4 regions of the Mesorhizobium huakuii genome follow, and region 1 is predicted to be linked to each of the others. Evidence: riboswitches for the same ligand, from Rfam matches in the RefSeq annotation. Region 1 holds a riboswitch; each other region holds the start of a gene.
What was found. A riboswitch is a leader RNA that binds a small molecule or an ion and turns the genes downstream of it on or off. The one in region 1 is predicted to bind thiamine pyrophosphate.

Region 1 (7,083 bases):
TTCTATGCCTTCGAACATTACGGCGTGGTTCCCGACGTGACTGCGCTGGCGAAGTCGCTTGGCGGCGGCAAGGCAGCGGTCGGCGCGATGATCGCCAGGCGAGATGTCTACATGAAGGCCTATGGCACGCCAAAGACGGCGATGATCCATGCCATGGCCACCTTTGGCGGCATGGGCGAGGCCTGCGTCACCTCGATCGAGGGCCTCAACGTGCTCTATGACGAGGGGCTGATCGACAACGCCGCCGTTACCGGCGATTATTTGCTCGCGCGCCTGCAGGCGCTTAAGGACAAATATCCGAAGATCATCAAGGATGTGCGCGGCAAAGGCTTTATGGTCGGCCTTGAGTTCCACGACTTCTCGCAGACCTTGCCGATGGTGCTGCGCCCGATCGTAAGCGTGCTCGACGACAAGCTGAAGGGCTCGCTGTCCGGCTTCGTCGGCGCACTGCTCTTGCGCGACTACGACGTGCTCGTCGCCTTCACCGAATACAACCGCAACGTCATCCGGCTCGAGCCGCCGCTGATCTGCCAGCGCGAGCATGTCGACCGCTTCGTCGATGCCTTCGACAGTCTTTTGTCGCGCGGCATCGTGTCGATCGTGAAGGATTTCGTCAAAAGCCAAGTCCGTTAAAAACGAAAGTCCGTTGAGCAACGATGCTGACCAAGTCACCCGCTCCGCAGAACATGCTCGACCGCCTTGTCCAGGCCGGTCTGGCGTGGGGCGAGGGGAGTTATGCGCGGCTGGCCGCACCGATCGGTGCGGCGGCCTTCGCGCTCTACATCCTTCTGACGGCATTCACGGCATGGGTGATGCCCGACGCCAATTGGGACATGCTGCCCTATCTCGCAATATCGGAGGAAGGCAGCTATCCCGATGTGCAGGCGCTGCATGATTACGCCTACAGCACCGTCAAATCAGGCGTGTCGGCGGGAGATTACAAGGCACTGACCGATGATGGCGGCGGCTTCCGCAGCCACATGACGGAGAATGCCGCCGACTTCCATTCTCTGCTCGGCATGTACCGAATAAAATTCCTCTACGCCGAGATCCTGTCGACGCTGAGCGCGGTGATGTCGCCGGTCGAGGCGATGCGCCTGGTGCAGCTGTTTTCGGTGCTGCTGTTCGGCGCGATCACGCTGCTCTGGCTGCGCTCGGAAAAGGCTTTGGCGCTGGCGCCGGTGGTCGGCGCGGTGCTGATCATGGCCGATTTCGGCGACGCGGCGCGGGCTTCGACGCCGGATCTGCTGACGTCGGCGCTGCTGCTCGGCGGGCTCTACGCCTATATCAGGGGCCGAGAGGCGGCGACGGCGATCCTGCTGTTTCTCGCCTTCATGGTGCGGCCGGACAATATTGTTTTCCTTGCCGTTTTCGCCGTCCTTCTGGTCGCCTTCCGGCAAAAGGCCTGGGGGCGCTGGCCGGCTTCGCCGCGTCCTTTGTCGCCTATTTTGCCATTTCGCACTGGGCCCACCATCCCGGCTGGTGGCCGCATCTGTGGTTCTCCAGCATCGAACAGTACTATAATATGGACGGGTTCGAGCCGGCCTTCTCGGTCACCGCCTATCTCAAGGCGTTTGCCACATCGCTGCTGCGTGCCGTCAATCTGAACAGCTGGGTCGGTGTTTCGGTGCTGGCACTGGCCGGCTGGTTCGCCGCCAGCCGCGCCGGCTTCCGCCTCGACCGCCGCGCCGGCATTTTGTTCGCGGCGTTGGTGCTGGGGGCACTGGCCAAGTTCACGGTCTTCCCGATCCACGACACGCGCATCTATTTCCCACATCTGATCCCGCCCTTCCTGCTGCTGGCAACGCCGTTCATGGCGCTGTGGGCGGCCGTGGCTCGCGGCCAGCATCGCGCCGCCTTGCACGTCATTCCCGGAGACAAGCCATGAGTTCGCTATCCAGTCTGGCGCGCATCGCCTTGTCGCTCGGTCTTCCTTCGAGCCTGCTCGACCGCGGGCCGTCGCTGCGCGGTACGAAATTCCTTGCCAGGGCGGCGCTGAAGGCACGCTTCGGTGGGGCAGGGCAGCCGTTCCAGATGGTCAATGTCGGCGCTTGCGACGGCGCGCTGTTCGACGACGTCACGCCATGGCTGCACAGGATATCCGGCGCCCGCGCCATGCTGGTCGAGCCGATCCCGTACAATCAGAAGCGGCTGCGCGCCAACTATCCCGACACGAATCGCTTCATCATCGAGCCGGTGGCCGTCACCAAGGCGAAAGGCACGATCACCGTCCACACCTTCGATGCCGCCGCGCTCGAGGCGGGCACGCTGCCGATCGAGTTCATCGGCTGCTCCTCGGTTACCGACACCAATCTGATGTCAGGCAAGAACGCCTGGGGCGAGGCCGACGCGAACTTCAACAAATTCGCGCCACACCTGAAAGACATCGAGGTGCCCTCGGAAACGCTGCAGACCTTGCTCGATCGCAACGGCATCAGCCACATCGATGCCTTCCTCGTCGATTGCGAAGGCGCCGACTGGATCGTCTTCGAACAACTCGACCTCAAACGCTATCGTCCGGGCATGATCAAGGTCGAGGTTGGTGCGTTGCCGGCCCCGGAGATCGGCCAGGTCGTGGTCAAACTGAAGACGGCGGGTTACCAGGTCGGCTTCCAGGCCGAGGATATCTGGGCCTTCGCCTGAGCTTCGCCGCCGACCTTCGTCCACAACAGCAATCAGTCCCGGTTGCCGCGCCGGCCAAATGCGCTTGACAAAATAGCGCCGGCCCATTCAACTTGGAGCATTCACCAGGGGAGTCCCGGCAAGGGGCTGAGATACTGCTGGCTTCGCGGCGCAGTGACCCGTTGAACCTGATCCAGTTCATACTGGCGTAGGGACGGTGCAAGCGCTTTGCGGGAGTTCACGCCCGAAGTCCTTTTTTCAAGCAGGGCGACCGAAGCGTCTCATCCTTCCGGCACAGAACTGGGTCTCCAATGCAATGAGCAAAGGAGCCTCAAGATGAATGCCCTCACCCCAGCCGTCTCGACGGGACCGCTGCCTGCCTCACGGAAAATCCACAAGTCCGGCGTCCTGCATCCGCACATCAGGGTGCCGATGCGCGAAATCTCCGTCCATCCGACGGCAGGCGAACCGCCCGTCACCGTCTACGATCCGTCCGGCCCCTATACGGACCCGACTGTCGAAACCAGCATCGAAAATGGCCTCGCCCGGCTTCGCCACGAATGGATTACGGCACGCGGCGATGTCGAGGCCTATGACGGCCGCCATGTTCGGCCCGAAGACAATGGATTCGCCGTGGGCGAGCGCCTGACGCCGGAATTTCCGGTCCGCAACCGGCCGCTCAGGGCCAAGGCTGGCAAGGCAGTGACCCAGCTTGCCTACGCGCGCGCCGGCATCATCACGCCCGAAATGGAGTTCGTCGCCATCCGCGAGAACCTTGGACGCGAGATCATGCGCGGCAAGCTGCCGCGCGACGGTGAGAGCTTCGGCGCGGCTATTCCCGATTTCGTCACGCCGGAATTCGTGCGCGACGAGGTGGCGCGCGGGCGGGCGATCATTCCAGCCAACATCAATCATCCCGAGAGCGAACCGATGATCATCGGTCGCAGTTTCCTGGTGAAGATCAACGCCAATATCGGTAACTCGGCGGTCACCTCATCGATGGCCGAAGAGGTCGAAAAAATGGTCTGGGCGATCCGCTGGGGCGCCGATACGGTGATGGACCTGTCGACCGGCCGCAACATCCACAACATCCGCGACTGGATCGTTCGCAATGCGCCGGTGCCGATCGGCACGGTGCCACTCTATCAGGCGCTCGAGAAGGTCGGCGGCATTGCCGAGGACCTGACCTGGGAGGTGTACCGTGACACGCTGATCGAACAGGCCGAACAGGGGGTTGACTATTTCACCATCCACGCCGGCGTGCGGCTGCACTACATCCCGCTGACCGTTGACCGGGTCACGGGCATCGTGTCTCGCGGCGGTTCGATCATGGCCAAATGGTGCCTGCACCATCACCGGGAAAGCTTTCTCTATGAGCATTTCGCGGAGATATGTGACATCTGCCGCGCCTATGACGTGTCCTTCTCGCTAGGCGACGGCCTTCGTCCCGGCTCGATCGCCGATGCCAACGACGCGGCGCAATTCGCCGAGCTGGAAACGCTCGGCGAGTTGACGCAGATCGCCTGGGCAAAGGACTGCCAGGTGATGATCGAGGGCCCCGGCCACGTGCCGATGCACAAGATCAAGGAGAACATGGACAAGCAGCTCGCCGTCTGCGGCGAGGCGCCGTTCTATACGCTCGGACCGCTGACGACCGACATCGCGCCGGGCTATGACCACATCACCTCCGGCATCGGTGCTGCCATGATCGGCTGGTTCGGCACCGCCATGCTCTGCTACGTCACGCCGAAGGAGCATCTCGGCCTTCCCGATCGCAACGACGTCAAGATCGGCGTGATCACCTACAAGATCGCCGCCCATGCCGCCGATCTGGCGAAGGGCCATCCGGCAGCAAAAGTCAGGGATGATGCCCTTTCCCGCGCGCGCTTCGAGTTCCGCTGGGAGGACCAGTTCAACCTCTCGCTCGATCCCGAAACCGCGCGGTCTTTCCACGACCAGACCTTGCCCAAGGAGGCGCATAAGGTGGCACATTTCTGCTCGATGTGCGGACCAAAATTCTGCTCCATGCGTATCTCCCACGACATCCGCGCCGAGGCACAGAAAGAGGGCATGGCGGCGATGGCGGCGAAATACCGCGAGGGTGGCGATCTCTACATGCCGGCTGACAAGACCGGCGTACCGCTCATGCCAGAGGTGCCGGAGCCGTCATGAGGGTTCTGGTCAAAGGGGCTGGCGTCGCCGGCCTCACCGCCGCCTTCGAACTCGCGATCCGAGGCGCGGCGGTGACCGTGGTCGAGACCCGGCATGGCCTCGGCGGCAATGCATCGTGGTTTGCCGGCGGCATGCTGGCGCCATGGTGTGAGCGAGAAAGCGCCGAGCAGCCGGTGCTGGATATCGGACGCGACACCGCTGACTGGTGGGATGCGGTGCTGCCGGGTCAGGTGACACGGGCCGGAACGCTGGTCGTGGCCGCCCCGCGTGATGCTGGCGAGCTCGACCGGTTCGCCAGTCGCACGTCGGGGCATCGGCGTGTCGATGAAGACGAAATTGCGCTCCTGGAGCCCGACCTCGCCGGCCGCTTCCGGCGCGGATTGCTGTTTCCCGATGAGGCTCATCTCGACCCGCGCCAGGCGATGGCAGCACTTCATGACAAGCTCGTGGCCATGGGCGTCGAATTCCGCTTCGGGGCCGACGCCCAGCCTGTTTCCGGTTTCGAATGGCAGATCGACTGCACGGGAATGGCAGCAGCCGATGACAGGCTGCGCGGCGTTCGCGGCGAAATGCTGATCCTGCGCACGCCTGACATCTCGCTGTCGCGCCCGGTCCGGCTGCTGCATCCGCGCCTTCCGCTTTATGCGGTGCCGCGCACTGACCAGCGTTTCATGATCGGCGCAACGATGATTGAAAGCCAGTCCGCCGGACCGGTCACGGCGCGTTCCATGATGGAGCTGTTGGGTGCTGCCTATGCCCTCCACCAGGCCTTTGGCGAAGCCGAGGTCGTTGAAACCGGTGTCGGCGTTCGTCCGGCCTTTCCCGATAATCTGCCGCGCGTCGAAACGAGCGGAGACATCGTTGCAATCAATGGGCTTTACCGCCATGGCTTTCTTCTCGCCCCCGCCATGGCGCGCCAGGCTGCCGACCTGGTTTTCAGCCAAGACAGAACCAGGGAGCTTGCTCATGAAACTGACCGTCAACGGCGAAGCGCATGAGGTTGCCGCCACCACGCTGGCGGAGCTGCTTGCCGTGCTCGACTATGAGGGCGATTGGCTGGCAACGGCCGTCAACAGCGATCTCGTACACAAAGCCAAGCGGGCGGAGTTCCAGTTGAGCGATGGCGACCGGATCGAAATCCTCTCACCCATGCAGGGAGGCTAGCATGTTCGACCTTCTGGGAACGACGCTTCTCTCCCGCCTGCTTCTCGGCACGGCGCAATACCCTTCGCCGGCCATCCTTGCCGATGCGGTCAAGGCGTCGGGCACGTCGGTGGTAACCGTCTCGTTGCGCCGTGAAATGGCAGGCGGCAGGGCTGGCGAACAATTCTGGTCGTTGATCCGCTCGCTGGGTGTAAAAATCCTGCCCAATACTGCCGGCTGCCACTCCGTCAAGGAAGCTGTCACGACCGCGAAAATGGCGCGCGAAGTGTTCGGTACTGGCTGGATCAAGCTCGAAGTGATCGGCAACCACGACACGCTGCAGCCGGACGTGTTCGGCCTGGTCGAAGCTGCCCGTATCCTGTGTGAGGACGGTTTTACGGTATTTCCCTATACCACCGACGATCTTGTCGTCGCCGAGCGGCTGCTGGAGGCGGGCTGCAAGGTCTTGATGCCATGGTGCGCGCCGATCGGCTCCGCCCTCGGACCTGTCAACATCATGGCGCTGCGTTCGATGCGCGGACATTTTCCTGGCGTCCCACTGATTGTGGATGCAGGGCTCGGACGTCCGTCGCACGCGGTGACTGTCATGGAACTCGGCTTTGACGCTGTGCTCCTGAACACAGCGGTCGCCAAGGCGGCCGATCCGGTCGGCATGGCGCGCGCATTCGGCAAGGCGGTCGATGCCGGCCGTGAGGCCTTTTGCTCGGGCATGATCGAGCCGCGCGACGTCGCCGTGCCATCGACGCCGACGATCGGCAGGCCGATTTTCTCATGAAGCTCGATCCCTTCTATCTGATCGTCGACAGCGCCGCCTGGATCGAACGGCTGGTGCCGCTCGGCGTCAAGCTGGTGCAGCTTCGCATCAAGACCATGGATGATGCCGGGTTGCGCGCCGAAATCAGCAAGGCGAAGGCCTTGTGCGCCGAGCAGCAATGCCAACTCATTGTCAACGACCACTGGCGGCTGGCGATCGAGGAAGGTTGCGACTTCGTGCATCTTGGCCAGGAGGATTTGCAGACCGCCGACCGCTCGCGGATACGGGCAGCCGGCGTGAGGCTCGGACTGAGCACACATGATGATATCGAACTGGAAACGGCGATGGCCGCCGAGCCTGACTATATCGCG
Region 2 (7,083 bases), 710 kb from region 1:
AGGAGCGCAATTTCGCTTTCATCGACACGCCGATGCCCCGACGTGCGACTTGCGAACCGGTCAAGCTCTCCGGCATCACGCGGCGCGGCCACGACCAGTGTCCCGGCCCGTGTCACCTGACCCGACAGCACCGCATCCCACCAGTCGGCAGCGTCGCGTCCGAGATCCAGCACCGGCTGCTCCGCGCTTTCACGCTCGCACCATGGCGCCAGCATGCCGCCGGCGAACCACGACGCATTGCCGCCGATGCCATGCCGGGTCTCGACCACGGTCACCGCCGCGCCTCGGATGGCGAGTTCGAAAGCGACGGTGATGCCGGCAACACCGGCCCCTTTGACGAGCACCCTCATGATGGTTTGGGAGCCTCTGGCACGACCGGTACGCCGGTCTTGTCAGCCGGCATGTAGAGATCGCCACCCTCGCGGTATTTCGCCGCCATCGCCGCCATGCCTTCCTTCTGCGCTTCGGCACGAATGTCGTGGGAAATGCGCATGGAGCAGAATTTCGGCCCGCACATCGAGCAGAAATGTGCCAGCTTGTGCGCCTCCTTGGGCAAGGTCTGGTCGTGGAAGGACCGTGCGGTTTCGGGGTCGAGCGACAGGTTGAACTGGTCCTCCCAGCGGAACTCGAAGCGCGCGCGGGAAAGGGCATCATCTCTGACTTTCGCCGCCGGGTGCCCCTTCGCCAGGTCGGCGGCATGCGCGGCGATCTTGTAGGTGATCACGCCAATCTTGACGTCGTTGCGATCGGGAAGGCCGAGATGCTCCTTGGGCGTGACATAGCAGAGCATGGCGGTGCCGAACCAGCCGATCATGGCAGCACCAATGCCTGAAGTGATGTGGTCATAGCCCGGCGCGATGTCGGTGGTCAGCGGTCCAAGCGTGTAGAAGGGCGCCTCGCCGCAGACGGCGAGCTGCTTGTCCATGTTCTCCTTGATCTTGTGCATCGGCACGTGGCCGGGACCTTCGATCATCACCTGGCAATCCTTCGCCCAGGCGATCTGCGTCAGCTCGCCGAGCGTCTCCAGTTCGGCGAATTGCGCTGCGTCATTGGCATCGGCGATTGAGCCGGGACGAAGACCGTCGCCGAGCGAGAAAGACACGTCATAGGCGCGGCAGATGTCGCAGATCTCCGCAAAATGCTCGTAAAGGAAGCTCTCCCGGTGATGGTGCAGGCACCATTTGGCCATGATCGAGCCACCGCGCGAGACGATGCCCGTGACGCGGTCAACGGTCAGCGGGATGTAGTGCAGCCGCACGCCGGCGTGGATGGTGAAATAGTCGACGCCCTGTTCGGCCTGCTCAACCAGCGTGTCGCGGTAGACCTCCCAGGTCAGGTCCTCGGCGATGCCGCCGACCTTTTCCAGCGCCTGGTAGAGCGGCACGGTGCCGATCGGCACCGGCGCATTGCGCACGATCCAGTCCCGGATGTTGTGGATGTTGCGGCCGGTCGACAAATCCATCACCGTATCGGCGCCCCAGCGGATCGCCCAGACCATCTTTTCCACTTCCTCGGCCATCGACGATGTGACGGCGGAGTTACCAATATTGGCGTTGATCTTGACCAGGAAATTGCGGCCGATGATCATCGGCTCGCTCTCGGGATGATTGATGTTGGCTGGAATGATCGCCCGCCCGCGGGCCACTTCGTCGCGCACGAATTCCGGCGTGACAAAATCCGGTATCAATGCGCCGAAGGCTTCGCCGTCGCGTTGCAGCTTGCCGCGCAGGACCTCGCGGCCGAGGTTCTCGCGGATGGCGACGAACTCCATTTCGGGCGTGACGATGCCGGCGCGCGCATAGGCGAGCTGTGTCACCGCCTTGCCTGATCTGGCCCTGAGCGGCCGGTTGCGGACGGGAAATTCCGGTGTCAGGCGCTCGCCCGCCGCGAATCCGTTGTCTTCCGGCCGGACATGGCGGCCGTCATAGGCTTCGACATCGCCGCGTGCCGTAATCCATTCATGGCGAAGCTGGGCGAGGCCCTTTTCGATGCTGGTTTCGACGGTCGGGTCGGTATAGGGGCCGGACGGATCATAGACGATGACGGGCGGCTCGCCGGCTGTCGGATGGACGGAGATTTCGCGCATCGGCACCCTGATCTGGGGGTGGATGGCACCGGGCTTGTGGATTTTTCGTGAGGCGGGCAGCGGTCCCGTCGACACGGCGGGGGTGAGGGCATTCATCTTGAGGCTCCTTTGCTCATGCATTGGAGACCCAGTTCTGTGCCGGAAGGATGAAAAGACGCTTTTGTCGACCTGTTCAAAACAGGACCACGGGCGTGAACTCCCGCAAAGCGCTTGCACCGTCCCTACGCCAGTATGAACTGGATCAGGTTCAACGGGTCACTGCGCCGCGAAAGCCAGCAGTATCTCAGCCCCTTGCCGGGACTCCCCTGGTGAATGCCTTAAGTTGGACGGGCCAGCGCAATCTTGTCAAGCGCATTCGGGCGCCTTCGACCGGCCGCCAATGAAACCCAGCATAAAACCCCCGCATGCATCGGGGACAAAATCACGCTCCTGAAACCAGGGCGGGAATGGCCGAAGCCGCATTCGCCTCGTCGAGGATGGAAAACCTGTACCGGCCATGTGCGTCGAGATCGACCGAGTAGCTCAGGCGGTCACGTATGTGGTTGTGCTGGTCAAAAGTGACGATCCTCGGTTTCAGCGAGGTGATCTGCGCTTCGTCCAGGTAGATGGAGTTGCAGACAATGATCTGGTCGTCTGGCTGGCAGGTGCGGGCGGCAGCACCGTTGAGGATGCAGCACCGCGAGCCGCGCTCGCCCAGAATCACATACGTTGAAATCCGCGCACCGGAATTCTTGTTCCATATCTCCACGAATTCCATCGGCAGTATCCCGGCTGCTTCGCAGTGGTCAGGGTCCAGCGTTATCGAACCGTGGTAGTTGAGGTTTGCTTCGGTGACGTGGATACCGTGCAGCTTGCCGGCGACTATTTTTCGCATTGCTCTGTTGCCCCATAGATCATTCATGATCCGTCCTGGCGCGCTCGCTTGGTCGGCTAAATGCCGACGACGAGAGCACCACCGCTAAGACCCGCACCCGCCGCCGCCAGAAGAATCTTCTCACCCTGCCGGAATGGCTCCGTCTGATGGGCTAGCGACAGCGAAAGCGGGATCGTCGCGGCGGAAGAGTTGCCGTAATCGACGATCGTCTTGACGATTGCTTGATCGGCAATGCCGAGGTTTCGTCCGACCGCATCGAAGATGCGGGCATTGGCCTGATGCGGCACGAACCGATCGATGTCCTGCGGCCGCGTCCGGGCTGTGGCCAATGCATCCTGCGAGCAGGCGGTCATCATCTCGACGGCCTTGGCGAACACTTCGCGGCCGTCGGTCATCGTCATGCGGGTTTGCCCGAGGTCGAGGTCGCCATGGAACGGGATGTTGCTTCCGCCCGCCGGGATCTGAATCAGCCCGTAGCGCGAGCCGTCCGAATCCACCGAGGCTCCGAGAATCCCCCGATCAGCATCCTCGCACGGACCAATCACCAGGGCGCCGGCGGCATCGGCAAACAGCACGGCGCTGGCGCGCTCGGCCGGGTTGATGCGGCGGCTGAGGATGTTGGCGGCAATGACGAGGGCCGCTTTGCCGTGCAGCTGGGTGAATCCATCCGCGAACATCAGCGCATAGATGAAGCCGGCGCAGGCGCCGGTCAGGTCGACCGCTCCGGCTCGGCCGAGTCCGAGCCGGTGTGCGACCAGCGGCGCGCTTGGCGGCAGAAGGTGGTCGGGCGTCGAGGTGGCAAGCAACAGCAGACCGATGTCGCTGCGGTCGATGCCGGCGTTCGCCAGCGCCATGTCGCCGGCATGAGCGGCAAGGCCAGACAGCGTGTCTTCGTCCGTTGCCCAGAAGCGCGACAGTATCCCGGTACGCCGCTCGATCCAGCCCGGCTCGAGGCCGAGATTGCTCTCGATCTCGGCATTTGGCACTTTGCGACCAGGCGCATGATGGCCAAACCCGAGAATGCACGACGACCTGCTCATGGCCTCGAACCGAAGCGTTCGCCGGCCTCCTCGATGGCGTCATGGAGTCCGTCCAGTTCCTCGCCGGTGATGCAATAGGGTGGCAGAAGATAGAGGACATTGCCAAGCGGGCGCACGAGCAGGCCGCGCTCGAGGAAAAAAGCGCGCAGTTTCGGTCCGATCTCGGCCAGATAGCCGGCCGAGCCGGTGCGCAGATCGAGGGCCGCGATCGTGCCGGTCGTCCTGCTGTCGGCGAAGTTGGCATTGTCACGAAAGCGCCGAAGCCCGGCGGCCTGCATCGCACTCAACGCCGCGATCCGCTCGGCCACGGGCTCGTCGCGCCAGATCTCGACATTGGCGAGTGCGGCCGCACAGGCAATTGGATTGGCGGTGTAGGAGCTCGAATGGAAGAAGGTCTTCTTCCGGTCCTCGGAATAGTGAGCCTGGAAGATGGCGTCGGTGGCAAGCGTGGCCGCCAGCGGGATCACGCCACCAGTCAGGCCCTTCGAGGTGCACAGGATGTCTGGAGAGATGGATGCCTGCTCGCAGGCGAACATGGTTCCGGTTCGTCCCCAGCCTGTCATCACCTCGTCGGCGATCAGCAGCGTGCCGGAGGCTTCGGCAATCTTCTTCAATTCGGTCAGAACCGAAGCCGGGTACATCAGCATGCCGCCGGCACCAAGCACCAGCGGTTCGACGATCAGCGCGGCGGCGCACCGGTCGCGGCTGACGGCCTCGAAACGATCCAGCGTTTCCTGTTCGTGCCCGGCGGCCGGGAAGGGGATGGTGTCGACCTCGAACAGCAAAGGCTCGTAGGCGGCGTTGAACACGCCGCGGGCGCCAACGCTCATCGTGCCGATGGTGTCGCCATGATAGCTGTGCTCCATGACGACGATGCGCGAGCGCGGTGCGCCGATGTTGCCGAAATACCCGAGCGCCATCTTCAGCGCGACCTCGACGGAGGTCGAGCCGCTGTCGGAATAGAACACCCAGTCGAGACCGGAGGGAGCGAGGCCGACTAGCGCCTTGGCCAGACGTTCGGCTGGTTCATGCGTGAAGCCGGCAAAGATGATCTGGTCAAGGCTCGACGCGGTCGTCTCGATAGCCTTCATGATGCGAGGGTGGCGGTGGCCATGGGTGACGACCCACCAGGAGGAGATGGCATCCAGGATACGCGTGCCGTCGGCCTTTTGGAGATAGGCTCCCTCCGTCAGGACGATTTCAGGGATCACGGGCTCAAGCGCGTGCTGCGTGAACGGATGCCACACACTGGACTGCGACATCATTCGCCTCCCGCAATCGAGGCGAGGTCAAAGCCGGCAACCATCGCATCCCTCAGCGTTTCACCCGTCAGCGGATCGAGCAGGGGCAGTCTCCCGAGCTGTGGCACGCCGCTGAATTCCACGATTGTTTTTTGCGTATCGGCCACCTCCTCGCCAATGAAGGCGAGGCCGATGAGCGGGATGGAGCGGGCCCGCAGCGCCTCGATCGACAACAGGGTGTGATTGATGGTGCCGAGCGCGGTGCGCGCGCAAAGGATGACCGGCAGTTGCCATTCCCGGAAAATATCGATGAACCTTGTCTGCCGGTTGAGCGGCACCATGAGCCCGCCGGCGCCTTCGATGATGAGCGGACCCGGTAGGACTGGAAGTGAGAGCTTGGCCGCCTCGATCGCGACGCCGTCGATTTCGGCTGACCGATGCGGCGAAAGCGGCATCCTCAGACGGTAAACTTCCGGCAGGACGCGCCCAGCAGGCAAGCCGGAAAGCCGGGCAACGACCTCGCTGTCGGTCTCCTCGTCGAGGCCCGATTGCACCGGCTTCCAGTAGAAGCCATTGAGCAGGCCGGCGAGCCCCGCCGAAAACACTGTCTTGCCAATGCCGGTGTCGGTTCCGGTGATGACGATGCGCTTGGTCATGCCGTGCCCAACACTTCGACGAGGGCCTCGACCATGGTGGAAATGTCGGCTTCGTCGACGTTGAGCGTCAGCGAAATGCGCAGGCGCGACGTGCCCTCGGGCACGGTCGGCGGACGAATGCCGCGGATGTCGAAGCCGCGGGCCTGCAGTGCCGCCGCCACCGCCATGGTGCGCCTGTTGTCGCCGATGACAAAGGGCTGGATCTGCGAGCCGCTGGGCTTCACGCCGCAGCGCTCGGCCAATTGGCGGCCCGCGAAGGCAACGCGCTCCTGCAACTGGACACGGCGTTGGGGCTCATCGGACAGCATGGCAATCGCCTCGCGCACTGCCACTGCCATCAGCGGCGATGGCGCGGTGGAGTAGATGAACGGCCGGCAGCGGTTGACGAGATAGTCGCACAGCAGTCCCGGCCCGGTGACGAGCGCTCCGGACGCGCCGAGCGCCTTGCCGCATGTGTGGAGCGCAATGATATTGTCGCGGCCCTCGAATGCGGCGGCCAACCCCGGCCGTCCGATCCGCAGACGCCGGTGGCGTGCGCCTCGTCAACGACGATGAATGCTTCGTGCCGATCGGCAAGCGCGATCAGGCTCTCCATCGGCGCGCGGTCGCCATCCATGCTGTAGAGGCTTTCGACCACGATCCAGACGCGCCCCGTGCCGCCGCCGGCTCGCCAGCGCGTGATCGCATCCTCGACCGCATCAACGTCGTTATGCGCGGCCAGCACGAATTGGGCGCGTCCGGCCTGCGCACCCTCATGCATGCTGGCATGGGCGAGTTCGTCGAGGACCAGCAGGTCACCCTTTTGCGGCAGCGCGGTCAGGAGAGCGAAGTTGGCGATGTAGCCGCTGCCGAAGAACAATGCGCGGTCGGCACCGAAGAAGGCCGCCGCGTCCGCCTCCAGTGCCTCGTGTTCCGGCGCGTTGCCACGCAACAGCCGCGACCCGGTGGCGCCAACCGGCGTGCCACGCGCAATTGCCGCCGCAACCGCCTCGCCAAGTCTTTTGGAGGCAGCAAGTCCGAGATAATCGTTCGACGAGAAGTCGAGGCCGGCGCGCGGCGACAGCGTCCGCAGCCGGTCCTTGCGCGCCAGCCCCTGCAAGGTCGCGTCATAGCGGGCGAGGGTTGCCCCGTTCATTGCGCCTCGAGTTCCATCGGCTCGATGCCGAGGCGCCGGAACAGCAGACTA
Region 3 (7,083 bases), 430 kb from region 1:
CGGGCTCTATGCCAAGTTCTCCACCGGCCTGCTGCTCGCCTTTGGCGCCCTATGGCTGCTGTCCGACGCGCGCGCGCGCAGCCGGCTGGCGACGCCTTGGCCATGGCTCGGCCTTGCCGTTTTTCTCGCCGTTGCGGCGCCGCTGGCCATCGCGCTCTACCGCATCGACTTCTTGCCATTGACCTATTTTGCCGACCGTGACGTGTGGGTAACCGAACACCGCGCGCGCCTCTACTATATCGGCGTCCAACTGGCCGGGCTCTCAGGCTTCCTCCTGGTGCTGGCGATATCGGGGCTGCTGCGGCGCTCGCCCGCTCCCGAAGCTCCCGTCGAACGCGGCATTCTGGTCTATCTCGTGTGGATGGGGCTTGGGCCGGCGACCCTGATCATGGTGGCCTCGTTGTTCACCGGCACCGGCGAGTCCTGGGGGGCGCCGATGTACAATCTTGTCGGTGTTACGGTGCTCGCCTTTCTCGGCCACCGGCTCGGCGCCATCGAGATGCGAAGGCTGGCGATCTGTGCCTTCCTCTGCATCGTCACCATGTCGGGCGCCTATGCGACCCTCCGCTGGACGGGCTGCAATGTGCGGGGGCGCCTCGACGCCGTCTGCTGGCCGGCGCAGCCGATCTCGGACGAGGCCGAGGCGGTTTGGCATGCGGCCGCGCCCGGCCGGCTCGACATTGTCGGCGGCGATACCCAATTGGCCATGCTCGCGGGCCTCAATGCCTATGACAAGCCGTCGATCTTCACCGACCTCGATACCCGGTTCGCGCCCTGGATCACCAGGCAGCGCTTGCGCGACCACGGCATGCTGATGGTTTGGCCTGGGCATGGCGTGCCGCCGCAGTTGCGGACATGGCTGGGCAACCGGCCGGTCAAGACCGTTCTTTTCAACTGGTCGCGCACGGCGCCGCCTGTGGCAATCAGCTTTGCCGCCATTCCGCCTGGCACGCGGTATCTGCCGCTTGACGCCGACAGCCGGACCCGGCATCCGCGTAATTGAAGCGGTTCGATCCCTTAGCCGCGTCGTAATATCGTTCGCGCATGGCTGCGTTCGTCTCCATGCGACTGGACGAAGCAGGCGACAATGCCCATTTATTGGGAAATCCAATTTTGTCTGCGCAATTCCGGACGGGAAACCGCTACGCGAATGGAATTGCCTTTTGAGGAGACGTGACATGGCGACTTCGATCGAACGCGCAGTGCTTGCCGGTGGTTGTTTCTGGGGCATGCAGGATCTGATACGGCGCTATCCCGGCGTCATCTCCACCCGTGTCGGCTATAGCGGCGGCGATGTGCCAAACGCCACCTACCGCAATCACGGCACTCATGCCGAAGCCATCGAGATCAATTTCGATCCGGCCGTGATCAGCTATCGCACGCTGCTGGAGCGCTTTTTCCAGATCCACGATCCGACGACGCGCAACCGCCAGGGCAACGATGTCGGGATGAGCTACCGTTCGGCGATCTACTATACCAGCGACGAGCAAAAGCACGTGGCCGAAGACACCATCGCCGATGTCGATGCCTCCGGCCTGTGGCCTGGCAAGGTCGTCACCGAAGTCGCGCCGGCCGGTGCCTTCTGGGAAGCCGAGCCCGAGCATCAGGATTATCTGGAGAAATATCCTAACGGCTACACCTGCCATTTCGTCAGGCCGGGCTGGAAGCTGCCGGTGCGTGAGAAGGCCGCGTCCTGACGTTTGGCGAAACGCATCGTTGGGAAGCGATGTCGAAACAAAGAAAGCCGCGGGGCGGATGCCCCGCGGCTTTCTTTGTTTATGGCGATGACTTGCTTGCATCGGAGTTCATGTCGCCCGGTGTGGTGGAGGTGGTGCTTGCTGCCGGATCGACGGTGTTGGGCGAAGCCGGCTTGCTCGGATCTCCAGTGATCGACCGCCGCTACCCAGATCTGGTGCAATGCTTTTGGCGCGGTGCGCTGAAAAAACGGCTTCCCCTTCGGTTCGAATGGTGCTTTAACGCGCCCATCCACAGGGGTGCTCCGTACGGTCGGGGCTGAGACGGGGGCGGCAAAGCCCACAGACCCTAGAAGCTGATCTGGGTAATACCAGCGGAGCGAGGCGGGCTATGTTTTCAGGCGCACAGATTTCCCTATATCCCATGGCCGACGATTTCGTCGGCGTCATCCTCGGCGCGCTCGGCGCGCTCGATCCCTACCGGGACAGGCTCAGGATCGAGACCGACGACATCTCGACCTTGCTGGTCGGGCCGCCCGAAGTGTTGTTCCCGGCGCTGCGCGACCTGTTCGTGGCGGCGGCGCGGAGCGGCAAGCATTGCGTGCTGTCGGCGGCCATTTCGCGCGGCTGCCCGGGCGAGCCGGACGATCCGATCTGCCGCTCCGACGCGTTTGGCGGACCTGTCGGGCCGCTCGGCCCACGCAAGGAAGCCGCCATCACCGCCGTGCGCAAAGCTGCTGCCACCGGCCAGCCGGCGGCGGCGCAATTCTCGCTCTATGTGATGGGCGCCGGCGACCACATGGACGAGATTTATGGCTGCATCGATTTCCTGAAACAGTCCGGCGTCTACGATCGCTCCAAGAATTTCTGCACCAAGCTGCGCGGCGATACGGGCGCGATCTTTTCGGCGCTGAACGAGGCTTTCTGCCGCTTCGGGCCAGGCGCCGGCCACGTAACCCTTGACGTCACGGTTTCGGCCAACAGCCCGTCGGCTGTCTAAGCCGGCCGCGCTTCGGCGCGACCCCGTCAAAGGTTATGCCCGTGGTCTCATCATCAGTCGCGTCACGCCCGCTCGTGGGTTCCCTTGCCAAGGCCGTACCCGCCGTCATCTCGGTCGGCTTGCTCCTTGTGACGTGGGAGATCTACGCCACCTATTCCGGCATCAAGCCGACGATTCTGCCGGCGCCGTCACGCGTCTTCGAACAGGCGATGCTCAATCGCGACGCGCTGATCGACAACGCCATTCCCACCATCCGCGCCACGCTGATCGGCTTTGCCTGCTCGCTCGGCGCCGCCTTCGCGCTGTCGATGTTGGTCGACTTCTTCCAGCCGCTGCGCCGCGCGCTGTTTCCCGTCTTCATCGTCAGCCAGACCTTGCCGCTGGTGGCCATCGCGCCGCTGGTGGTGCTGTGGTTCGGCTTCGGGCTGGCGCCGAAGATCATGCTGGTGGCGCTGGTCACCTTCTTCCCGATGCTGGTGGCTCTGGTACAGGGCTACGAGGCGACCGAGGTCGAGATCGGCCAGATGCTGCGCGCCATGGGGGCGGGGCGCTGGCGCGTCTTCGTGCTGGCGCGGCTGCCTTCGGCGCTGCCCTACTTCTTCGCCGGCTTGAGGATCTCCATCACCTATGCCGTGGTCGGCGCGATCTTCGCCGAATATGCCGGCGCGGCGAAGGGGCTGGGCATCTACATGCTCAACGCCAAGAACAATTTCCGCCCCGATCTGGTTCTGGCCGCTGTCGGCGTCAGTGCCGCGCTCACGCTGATCCTGTTCGGGCTGACGGTGCTCTTGCAGCGCCTCGCCATGCCCTGGGAACGGGCCGGCCGGCAGCCGGCAGGGAAGGGGGCGCAGGGATGAGCCGGCTCGAATTGCGGCATGTGCACAAAGCGTTTGGCGGGCTCGACGTGCTCGCCGATATTTCGCTCAGCGTCGGCGCCGGCGAATTCGTCTCGATCCTTGGGCCGTCGGGCGCCGGCAAGTCGACGCTGTTCCAGCTCCTGACGGGTGCCGAGCATGGCGAGGGCGAGATGTTGTTCGACGGTGCGCCGCTCGACGACCATGGCAGGCATTTCGCCTTCATGCCGCAGCGCGACGCGCTGATGCCGTGGCGGCGCATCCTCGACAACGCGACGCTCGGGCTCGAAGTGCAAGGCGTCAGACGCAAAGCGGCGCGGGCGCGTGTCGCGCCGCTGTTTGCCGAGTTCGGGCTTGCCGGCTTCGAGCGGCATTTCCCGGCACAGCTTTCGGGCGGCATGCGCCAGCGCGCGGCATTGCTGCGCACGGTGGTGCAGGAGCGCGATATGCTTTTGCTCGACGAGCCGTTCGGCGCGCTCGACGCGCTGACCCGCGCGGCCATGCAGCGCTGGCTCGAGCAGATGTGGCGGCACCATCGCTGGACCGCGCTGCTGATCACCCATGATGTGCGCGAGGCCGTGTTCCTGTCCGACCGCATCTATGTGCTGTCGGCGCGCCCGGCCCGTGTGCTGCGTGAAATCGGAGTGCCGTTGCCGCGCCCCCGCGATCCAACCGGCGCCGCCGCGCAGCAGGCCGGCGCACTCGAGGCCGAGATTCTCGACATTTTGCTCAACCCGCAACCATCCAAAGGACATGACCATGACTGACTTGACGCGCCGGCAGGCCTTGCTGCTCACCCTTGCCAGCGGATTTCCGCTGATCGCCGGATCGAACCGCTCCTTCGCGGCCACGCAAAAAGTCAGCGTCGCGCTGGACTGGACGGTCAACACCAACCACATCGGGCTGTTCGTCGCACGCGACAAGGGGTTTTACCGCGAGGCCGGCTTGGAGGTCGACATTCTGCCCTACAGCGATACCGGCGCCGGCACGCTGGTCGCCAACCGCGTCGCCGATTTCGGCATCAACGGCACCATCAGCCTGTTCACCCAGAAGACCGCCGGTGCCGATCTGAAGGCCGTCTATGCCGTGGTGCAGTCGGAAACCGGCCGCGTGGTCTTCAATGCGGCGCGCAGCCAGATCAAAAGCCCGAAAGATCTTGACGGCCTGACCTATGGCGGCTTCGGCAGCGCCTGGGAAAACGCGCTGATCTCGACCATCATCCGCCATGATGGCGGCAAGGGCAATTTCGAAACGGTGACGCTCGGCACATCCGCCTATGAAGCGCTGGCCAACGGTTCGGTCGACTTCACGCTCGAGGTCTCGACCTGGGAGGGCGTCGAGGCCGAACTCAAAGGCATCAAGCAGCGCAGCTTCGTCTATGCCGATTACGGCGTGCCCGACGAACACACGACGCTGATCTCGTCGAGCGAAGCGTATCTCCAGGCAAACCCGGCACTGGCGTCAGCTTTTATCCAGGCAACGCGGCGCGGCTATCAGTTCACCGTCGATCATCCCGGGGAAGCCGCCACGCTGCTGATCGCCGCCAACAAGGATGCCCTGACCAACCCGGCATTGATCGAGGCGTCGCTGAAGGCGCTGATCGACGGCCACTATCTGCGCGCAGAGAACGGCGCCATCGGCGCGATGGATCCGGCCAAGATGGACGCGATCGGCGACTACCTCTTCACCGCCGGCATCTTGCGCGATGCTGATGGTAAGATTCTGGCGCAACGCCCTGATTTCGCGAAGTATTTCGCAAATCTGAACTTGGGGTGAGGTTGGATACGCATCACCAGTAGCGGCCGGCCTACTCCGTTGGCTTGGCGTACGGGGGCGTCCTGCCCCCGTATGCTTTCGGAGGCGTCACTCCGTTTGATACCATTGCGATCTCTCCGGTTAACCGCCCGGCAATGGTTGCATGCAATGGTCCCTTCGAGGGATCATCGGGGTGCTCGCGTTGCTCACGTCAAAAAGTGAAGCGTTTTCGCATAACAAAGAGGGTGGATTTTTCTCCGCCGCGCGAAGGCATGACATGCTGGTCGACCTGCGCGAAGGCTTCTTTCGCGTCTGTGCGCTGGCCTGTGCGGGGCTGTTCGTCTATCGCGGCCTACATCAGCTCGTAGAGGATCCGACCCGGCTCAACGCCGCGTTGGTGGCGATTTCCGAGATACTCACTTTCACATGGCTGCTTCTGTCGCGGCGCCCGGTGACGCGTGACTGGAATCCGCTTACGGTCATCGTCTCCGTGACCGCCAGTTTCGGGGTTGCGTTGATCAGCCTCCAGCCTGGCGTTGCGCTTGTTCCCGTCTATTTCGCCGCGCCGCTGCAGGTCGTTGCGCTGTTGTTCGTCATCTGGGGCAAGATATCGCTGGGTCGTTCCTTCGCCATCCTGCCCGGCAATCGCGGCGTGATGACGGGCGGCGCCTACCGGATTGTGCGGCACCCGATCTATGCCGGCTACCTTGCCGGCCATGTGCTCTATCTGCTCTCGGCCTTTTCCTTCCACAACCTCGCGGTCTATGCGGTCATCACCTATCTGCAGCTGTATCGTATCCTGCGCGAGGAGGCCCTGCTGGCCGCCGAGCCGGAGTATCGCGCTTACATGGAGCGTGTGCACTACAGGCTGTTCTACCGGATATTCTGAGGGCATCTGGCTTGGGATTGGCTAACAGCGCTTCCAAAGCGCCAACTGGATCGTTTGCCTTGACATAGGTCGCTGCTGGGCTGGTCACCCCTCCAGGTTGGTGGCAGGTACGGCCATCAGTGTTTGACGGCCTTTGGGATCCGATGCCTTTGATCGGTGATTGACGTCCGATCTTCGCGCTATGCACCAAGCAGAGAGGCCTGCCAGCAACCGGGAGTCGGCGGCCCTTAAAAATCGTTTTTATTCATATATTTGCAAATATGTCGGTGATGTATATGTTGCAGGAAAAATATTTTCTACATATGTAGTATAGTTTTATTATTCTTATAGTTTCTGTATTTTTTAAATATTCACCATTAACTGCACAGGCATCCGTCGATTTGAAACTGAAGCTCGTCTGTTGCGTAGTTGCGACAGCAATCGGCTGTGCGCCGGCTGCCTTAGCGCAACGACAACAGGAGAGTGTTATGACTTTTACCATCAAAACAGTCGCCAGTGTGTTGGCAGGTAGTGCAATAGTCTTCGTTCTTTCCATGCCGGCAAGCGCAGCCGGTGTCGGTGCCTCGGTTGGCGGTAGCGGCGGCGTCAATGCCGGCGTCGGTGCCTCCATCGGCGGCAGCGGTGGCATCAATGCCGGAGCCGGTGCCAATGTCGGCGGCAGCAATGGCGTCAATGCCGGAGCCGGGGCCAATATCGGCGGCTCGAGCGGCGTCAGCGCCGGATTGGGCGCCTCCGTCGGCGGCAGCAACGGCATCAATGCCGGCGCCGGCGCCAATGTCGGCGGTACGGGCGGCGTTACCGCCGGGCTCGGTGCATCCGTTGGCGACAGCAACGGCATCAATGCCGGGGTGGGCGCCAATATCGGCGATTCGACCGGCGTCGCCGCCGGGC
Region 4 (7,083 bases), 2.4 Mb from region 1:
TGGGATGCGTCGCCAGGAAGTCGAGGCTGGCGTCGGTGGCGCCGCTGATCGAGCGGAAATCGGTATAGGCCGACATCGACTGCAGGAAGCGGCCCGCGGCGTAGGGATCGTAGCCGGCTTCGCCGATCGACTTGATGCCGATGGCGTCGGCTTCCAGCTCCTGGTTGCGCGAGAACTGCGCCAGCCGAAGCTTGCCGCGGATCAGCGCCGCCTTGGCGGTCGGGCTGTCGCCGAGCACATCCGAGACGACCTTGGTCGCCAAACCTTCCTCGGCCTCCAGCTGCTGACGCTGCAGGCCGTGATTGGCGGTGACATGGCCCATCTCATGCGCGATGACGGCGGCGAGTTCGGACGAATCGTTGGCGAGCGCCAAAAGGCCGCGCGTGATGTAGAGATAGCCGCCCGGCAGCGCGAAGGCGTTGACGTTGGGCGAATTCAGGATGGTGATGCGATAGGTCTGGGTCGGGTTCGCCGACACCACGGTCAGATTGCCGACCACCTTGGCAACCATTCGCTCGAGCTTGGGATCGGAATACTCACCGCCGTAGGTGGCCAGGATGCGCGGATGCTGCGCCTTGGCGAGTTCCGCGAGCTTGTTGTTTGCGCCGACATTGTCGACCGTGATCGGCCTGTCGGACGGCTGGAAGCCGGACTCCTGGACTTCCGGAGGCGTGAACATCTGGCAGCTTGCCAAGGCCACGGCAAAGCCGGCCAGCGCCAGAAAGCGCGCCAGCGGATTCATTCGTAGCTTGTCGACGCCGATCGCCAGAACGGCTTCCTTTCAGGTCCCGGCGCATGACCACGAAAATCGGGGGCGATCCTCGGAACCCGTCATGCGCTAAAAACAAACTTCTACAGCATCCGTCGCGCGTCCCTCGGGGCGTGCGGCGGATGCTGTAGGCAAATCACGGCTTGTGCCGACCAGTAGGGCCGACCTAGCCACACTACGTCTGCCATGGCAAGCAAGCGCCCCATCGCCTGAGGCCGGTTTGACCGTAAATTATGTCGGCTTCCGGGCAATATCTCGTGATACCGCATTCCCGGCACTTTCACCGACATAGCGCCGAAACGCCTCCGGACCAGCCCCGGCAAAGAAGTCGTCCGCACTACCGGCGGCGGCGACTGTGCCATTGTCCAGAAACACCACATTCTGGCCGATGCGGCGGGCATCCTGAGGCTGATGCGTGACGAACAGCACCGTCATGCCGCGTTCGGCATGCAAGCCTGCAACCAGATCGAGCATGTCGTCGCGCAAGGCGGGTCCTAACGAAGCAAAGGGTTCGTCGAGCAGAAGCACCGGGCGATCGCGCACCAGGACCCGCGCAAGCGCGACGCGCTGGCGCTCGCCGCCGGAGAGTTCGCGCGGCAAGCGTTTTTCCTTGCCGCCAAGCCCTGTGCGTTCCAACGCCTCGGCTATGGCGGCCTGATCGGTCTCGGTCAGCCGCAGCGCCGGCGAGCGGCCAAGCCCGACATTCTGCGCGACGGAAAGATGGGCAAAAAGATTGTTTTCCTGAAACACCATCGACACCGGCCGCGCGGCCGGCGACGCGGCGCCGACATCGGCCCCGCCGATCAGCACACGGCCGGACTGCGGCGTCTCGAAGCCGGCGACGAGGTTGAGCAGCGTCGACTTTCCTGAACCGCTCGGCCCCATGACGGCGGTGATTTCCGCCGCGGCGAACGCGACATCGAAAGTGAGCGGCGCCTCGCCATAGCTGAACGAGACCTTGTCCAGCCGCACCGGAACGCCCTTCCTGCCCATCGCCCCGTCAGACATTGCGGACCTTTTCCCTTCCGAGCCAATCCGCAACCAGCACCAAAGCGAGGCAGACCAGGCCAAGCAACAGCGCCAGGCCGGCGGCGTCCTCAGTGCGGTAGCTGCCCATGCGCGCCAAGAGAAGGTAGGGCAAGGTCTGCACGGAATCACTGCCGAACAACGCGATGACGCCGAGATCGCCGAGCGACAGCGCCATGGCGAAAGCAAAGGCTGTGGCAAGCGGCCGTCGCAATGACGGCCAGTCGACCAGCCGCAGCCTCGCCCAGCCGGAAATGCCGAGCTGTGCGCAGAGGCGTTCGTGGCGCTCGCTCGCCGCATCATAGGCGGGACGGATGGCGCGCAGCGCGAAGGGCATCGCCATCACCGCGTTGACCATGACGACCATGACCGGCGCGATGGCAAAGACGTCGCCGGCATGGCGCAGCAGGAGGAACCAGCCGGCGCCGATGACGATGGGCGGCACGACCAGGACAAAGCTGGCGCCGGTGTCGGTGGTATGTTCGAGCAGTGTTTTTGCACCGGCGCGGCGGCTCAGCCCCAGCGCCCGGCGCGCCATGGTCAGGGCCAGCGACAACATTACCGAGAGCAGCGCCGACAGGAAGGCAAGCACCGCACTGGTCAGCGTCGCCTGCCGGACAGTCGCCTCGCCGGCAAGCCGGCCGAGATCGGCGCCCAAGCCTGCCATTACGGTCGCGGCCATCGGCCCGACAACGAACAGCAGCGCCAGCACAATGAGTGCGGCGTTCAGCGTGGTTTCGGTTCCATTGACGGAGAGATAGCGGCGCGGCGCAAGCGGCAGGTTGGTGTCGCCGACGACATTGGCGCCAAGCCGCGTCAGCGCCAGCACCACGACGAAGGTGAGCGCGATCTGCAGCATCGTCAGGGCGACAGCCCGAGCTGGATCGAAATCGAAGCGCAGCGCCTGGTAAATACCGACCTCCAGCGTCGTCGCGGCCGGCCCACCGCCAAGCGTCAAAACGATGGTGAAGGACGTGATGCAGAGCATGAAGACCAGCCCGGCGACGCCGGGCAGAGCGGCGCGCAGCGTCGGCCATTCGATCAGCCGGAACGCCGGCCGCGCCCCCATGCCGAGCTGGCTCGCCAGCCGCCACTGGTCGGCAGGGATGGTCTGCAGCGCCTCGAGGAACAGCCGCGTTGCGAGCGGCAGATTGAAGAAGACATGGGCGACGAGAATGCCGGACAGGCCGTAAATGCCTGGCCAACCCTGGCCGCCAATCGCGCTGAACAGGCCGGCGAAATAGCCGGCGCGGCCATAGAGCGCCAGTATTCCGAGCGCCGCGACGATCGCCGGCAGCGCCAGCGGCACGGCGAAGAGCTGCAGGATGAAGGCGCGGCCGAAAAAGCGCGGATGCCGCGACAAAGCACGCGCCACGAACAGCGCCGGGCCGGCAGAAAGCAGGGTCGAGAGGGCGGCCTGCCAGAGCGTGAAGCGCACGACACGTAGGAGATAGGGATCGAAAGCTGCCCAGGCGCCCGAAAGGTCATAAGCGCCTTCGACAAGCAACCCGGCAAACGCGCCGCCGATCAGCAGTGTGATCGCGGCGAGCGCGATGATGCCGGCGCTGATGCGGGGGTCGGACGCGCGCCTTCCACCCTCCCCCTTGTGGGGAGGGTCGGAACGCGGATGCCGCGAAGCGGTGTCCGCGAGCCGGGGTGGGGGTGAGGCCGTGCTCAGCGTCGCAGCCCCCACCCCGCTCCGCTTCGCGGATCGACCCTCCCCACAAGGGGGAGGGTGAGAAGCGCGCTCATTTGCTCATCACCGCCAGCCATTCATCCACCCAGGCCTTGCGGTTGGCGGCAACCTCTTCGGGGCTGAACAGCAAGGTCTTGGTCGGCTTGACCAGTTTGTCGAAGGCCGGGTTGAGCGGCTTGTCGGTCTTTCCTGCCGGGAACATCCAGTTGGTCTCGGGGATGGCGTCCTGGAATTTCGGTCCGGTCATGAAGGCGATGAATTTTGCCGCCAGCGGGTTCTTGGCGCCGGTCGTGGTGATGCCGGCGACCTCGATCTGCAGATATTCACCTTCTTCGAACGAAGCCGCCTGATAGCGCTCGGTATTCTCGGCGACCATGTGGTAGGCCGGCGAGGTCGTGTAGGACAACACCATCGGCGCCTCGCCCTTGGTGAACAGACCATAGGCCTCGCTCCAGCCCGGCGTCACGGTCAGCACCTTTGTCTTGAGCTTGGCCCAGGCCTCCGGCGCCTTGTCGCCATAGACCGACTTCACCCACAACAGCAGGCCGAGGCCCGGCGTCGAGGTGCGCGGATCCTGGATGACGATCTTGTCGTCGGCACTGCCTTCGACCAGCTCCTTCAGGCTCTTGGGCGGCGTCTTCAGCTTCTGCGTGTCATAGACAACAGCGAAATAGCCGTAGTCGAAGGGCACAAACGTATCGTCCGTCCAGCCGCCCGGCACGTTGATATCGGAGACCGCGCCATGCGGGGCAAACAACCCGCTAGCCTTGGCATCGGCGGTGAGATTGGTGTCGAGGCCGAGCACGATATCGGCCTTGGTCGATGCCCCTTCGAGCTTGACGCGGTTGAGCAGGGCGACACCGTCGGCGACCGAGACGAACTCGACATCGCAGCCGCATTCGGCCTCGAATTCCTTCTTCACCACCGGGCCTGGACCCCAGTCGGCGGTGAAGCTCTCATAAGTGTAGACGGTGAGCTTGTCCTTGGCCAAGGCCGGCCCGGACAGCGCCACAACCGTGGCTGAGACAAGAGCGTATAAAAGCGTGCGCATCGGCGCCTCCTTCGTTCGAATTGAAAGGAATTGAGGCGTCGGACTGTCCGAAACGTCTAATCCCTCCGCCGGTACAAACCGGATCAGGTTCAGCGGGTTGGCGAGATTGCCTCTCAGCCGGTCCGCGAAGATCGCGTCCGGCACCCCGTTAGAGCGTTTCGACACATAGGCCCGGCCGAGGAACCGCGCAAGTGGCAGTTTGCCGGCCTTCCGTTTCCGCTGCCGGGCTGGTACAGGCCACCAGATATGAGCACATTCACCATCCTGCTTGGCGGCGATCTCATCCGCACGCCCCGGCTCGACCGCCAGGTCGAGGGCTCGCGCGTCATCGCCGCGGATGCCGGCATCGGCCATGCCCGGCTGCTCGGCCTTGTGCCGGAACTGTGGGTGGGCGATTTCGATTCGGTGCCGGCCAATCTGCCTGACGACCTCGCTGCCGTGCCCCGCCAGACCTTCCCGGCGGAGAAGGACAAGACCGACGGTGAACTGGCGATCGCCGCAGCCCTCGAGCGCGGCGCGACCCGCCTTGTGCTGGCAGGCGCGTTCGGCGGCAAGCGCGCCGACCACGCTTTCCTGCATCTGGCGCTCGCCCTGCGCCTGGCCGAGGCCGGAACGGACGTCCTGCTGACCAGCGGCGCCCAGGAAGGTATCCCTCTGCTGTTGGGAACGGCCGGCTTCGATTATGCCGACGGCACCCTGTTTTCGATCCTCGGCTTTTCCGAACTTGCCGGCCTGACCGTCACCGGCGCGAAATGGCCGCTGAGCCAGGTCGAGGTGGCCTTCGGCTCGTCCCTGACCATCTCCAACGAGGTCAAGTTCGACAAGACCGGGGGCAGCCTCGAAATCGCCCTCGGCCACGGCCGCGCGCTGCTGCTCGCTCATCCCTATCCCTTGCCCGAAAGCTGACATGGCCCCGCCCCTTCTCAATCTCGACGGGATAAAACTGACCTTCGGCGGCACCCCGCTGCTCGACGGCGCCGCCTTGACGGCTTCGGCCGGCGACAAGATCGCCCTGGTCGGCCGCAACGGATCCGGCAAGTCGACGCTGCTCAAGATCGCCGCTGGCCTGATCGAGCCGCAGGACGGCGAGGTGTTCCGCCAGCCTTCGGCGACGGTCCGCTATCTGCCGCAAATGCCCGACATGGAAGGTTTTGCCACCGTGCGCGCCTATGTCGAGGCGGGGCTTGGCCCCGCCGATGATCCCTACCGTGCCAGCTATCTGATGGAGCATCTCGGCCTCACCGGCGAGGAGCGGCCGGGCGATCTCTCCGGCGGCGAGGCCAGGCGTGCCGCACTGGCGCGCGTCATGGCGCCGGAGCCCGACATCCTGCTGCTTGATGAGCCGACTAACCATCTTGACCTGTCGGTCATCGAATGGCTCGAAGAGGAACTCGTGCGCACCTCCTCGGCGCTCATCGTCATCTCGCACGACCGCCGCTTCCTCGAGCGCGTGTCGCGCGCCACTGTCTGGCTCGATCGTGGCCAGACCCGCAGGCTGGACAAGGGTTTTGGCCATTTCGAGGAATGGCGCGACCTGGTTCTGGAAGAGGAAGAGCGCGAGCAGCACAAGCTCGGCCGCCAGATCGTGCGCGAGGAACACTGGCTGCGCTACGGCGTCACGGCACGGCGCAAACGCAACATGCGCCGCCTTGGCGAGTTACAGACCATGCGCCAGCGCTTCCGCGGTCATCGCGGCGCCGAAGGCAACGCGACCATGGTGGCGAGCGACGCCGCCGAATCCGGCAAGCTGGTGATCGAAGCGAAGAGCATCGAGAAGAGCTTTGGCGACCTCACCGTGGTCAAAGGCTTCTCGACCCGCATCCAGCGCGGCGACCGCGTCGGTCTCGTTGGCCCAAACGGCGCCGGCAAGACCACGCTTTTGAAGATGCTGACCGGCGAATTGGCACCGGACGCCGGTTCGATCAGGCTTGGCACCAATCTGGAAATCGCCACGCTCGATCAGAAGCGCGAGGCGGTCGATCCGCAGGAGACGCTGGCGCAATACCTCACCGACGGGCGCGGCGAAAACCTCGTCATCAATGGCGAGCAGCGCCATGTCGTCTCCTACATGAAGGATTTCCTGTTCAAGCCGGAGCAGGCGCGCACGCCGGTGCGCGAGCTGTCCGGCGGCGAGCGGGCGCGGCTGATCCTGGCGCGCGTGCTGGCCCGGCCGGCGAACCTTCTGGTGCTCGACGAGCCGACCAACGATCTCGACATGGAGACGCTGGAACTGCTGCAGGAACTGGTCGCCGGTTTTGCCGGCACCGTCATCCTGGTCAGCCACGACCGTGATTTTCTCGACCGCACGGTGACCAGCCTGATCGCGCCAGACGGCGACGGGCGCTGGATCGAATATGCCGGCGGCTATTCCGACATGCTGGCGCAGCGCGGCGGCACCCGGCTCGACGATCGCAAGGCGCGCGCCAAGGCCGAAGCCGGCGATGCACCGGCATCGAGCAAGAGCGAACCGGCGGCTCCCAAAGGCCCGGCCAAAAAACTGTCGTTCAAGCAGAAATTCGCCCTGGAGTCGCTGCCGAAGAA

Region 2: another riboswitch for thiamine pyrophosphate. It lies ahead of thiC (phosphomethylpyrimidine synthase ThiC); the one in region 1 lies ahead of thiC (phosphomethylpyrimidine synthase ThiC).
Region 3: another riboswitch for thiamine pyrophosphate. It lies ahead of HB778_RS02090 (Ykof family thiamine-binding protein); the one in region 1 lies ahead of thiC (phosphomethylpyrimidine synthase ThiC).
Region 4: another riboswitch for thiamine pyrophosphate. It lies ahead of thiB (thiamine ABC transporter substrate binding subunit); the one in region 1 lies ahead of thiC (phosphomethylpyrimidine synthase ThiC).

Annotation. Positions count from the first base shown of each region.
Region 1 covers NZ_CP050296.1:931-8,013, reverse strand. Annotated here, with positions in the region: gene HB778_RS00045 (aspartate aminotransferase family protein) at 1-633, shown strand, start outside; partial or broken gene HB778_RS00040 (hypothetical protein) at 657-1,888, shown strand; gene HB778_RS00035 (FkbM family methyltransferase) at 1,885-2,643, shown strand; TPP riboswitch at 2,740-2,855, shown strand; gene thiC (phosphomethylpyrimidine synthase ThiC) at 2,959-4,794, shown strand; gene thiO (glycine oxidase ThiO) at 4,791-5,792, shown strand; gene thiS (sulfur carrier protein ThiS) at 5,761-5,958, shown strand; gene HB778_RS00015 (thiazole synthase) at 5,960-6,733, shown strand; partial or broken gene HB778_RS00010 (thiamine phosphate synthase) at 6,730-7,083, shown strand, end outside.
Region 2 covers NZ_CP050296.1:6,415,043-6,422,125, reverse strand. Annotated here, with positions in the region: gene thiO (glycine oxidase ThiO) at 1-350, opposite strand, end outside; gene thiC (phosphomethylpyrimidine synthase ThiC) at 347-2,182, opposite strand; TPP riboswitch at 2,287-2,403, opposite strand; gene panD (aspartate 1-decarboxylase) at 2,508-2,960, opposite strand; gene HB778_RS31345 (beta-ketoacyl-ACP synthase III) at 3,017-4,000, opposite strand; gene HB778_RS31340 (adenosylmethionine--8-amino-7-oxononanoate transaminase) at 3,997-5,262, opposite strand; gene bioD (dethiobiotin synthase) at 5,262-5,897, opposite strand; partial or broken gene HB778_RS31330 (8-amino-7-oxononanoate synthase) at 5,894-7,032, opposite strand; gene bioB (biotin synthase BioB) at 7,029-7,083, opposite strand, start outside.
Region 3 covers NZ_CP050296.1:432,215-439,297, reverse strand. Annotated here, with positions in the region: gene HB778_RS02105 (glycosyltransferase family 39 protein) at 1-1,003, shown strand, start outside; gene msrA (peptide-methionine (S)-S-oxide reductase MsrA) at 1,179-1,697, shown strand; TPP riboswitch at 1,981-2,095, shown strand; gene HB778_RS02090 (Ykof family thiamine-binding protein) at 2,086-2,694, shown strand; gene HB778_RS02085 (ABC transporter permease) at 2,730-3,551, shown strand; gene HB778_RS02080 (ABC transporter ATP-binding protein) at 3,548-4,315, shown strand; gene HB778_RS02075 (ABC transporter substrate-binding protein) at 4,308-5,324, shown strand; gene HB778_RS02070 (methyltransferase family protein) at 5,581-6,192, shown strand; gene HB778_RS02065 (hypothetical protein) at 6,660-7,083, shown strand, end outside.
Region 4 covers NZ_CP050296.1:2,352,865-2,359,947, forward strand. Annotated here, with positions in the region: gene HB778_RS11545 (M48 family metalloprotease) at 1-742, opposite strand, end outside; gene thiQ (thiamine ABC transporter ATP-binding protein) at 1,001-1,777, opposite strand; gene thiP (thiamine/thiamine pyrophosphate ABC transporter permease) at 1,770-3,365, opposite strand; gene thiB (thiamine ABC transporter substrate binding subunit) at 3,544-4,542, opposite strand; TPP riboswitch at 4,586-4,700, opposite strand; gene HB778_RS11565 (thiamine diphosphokinase) at 4,789-5,448, shown strand; gene HB778_RS11570 (ABC-F family ATP-binding cassette domain-containing protein) at 5,450-7,083, shown strand, end outside.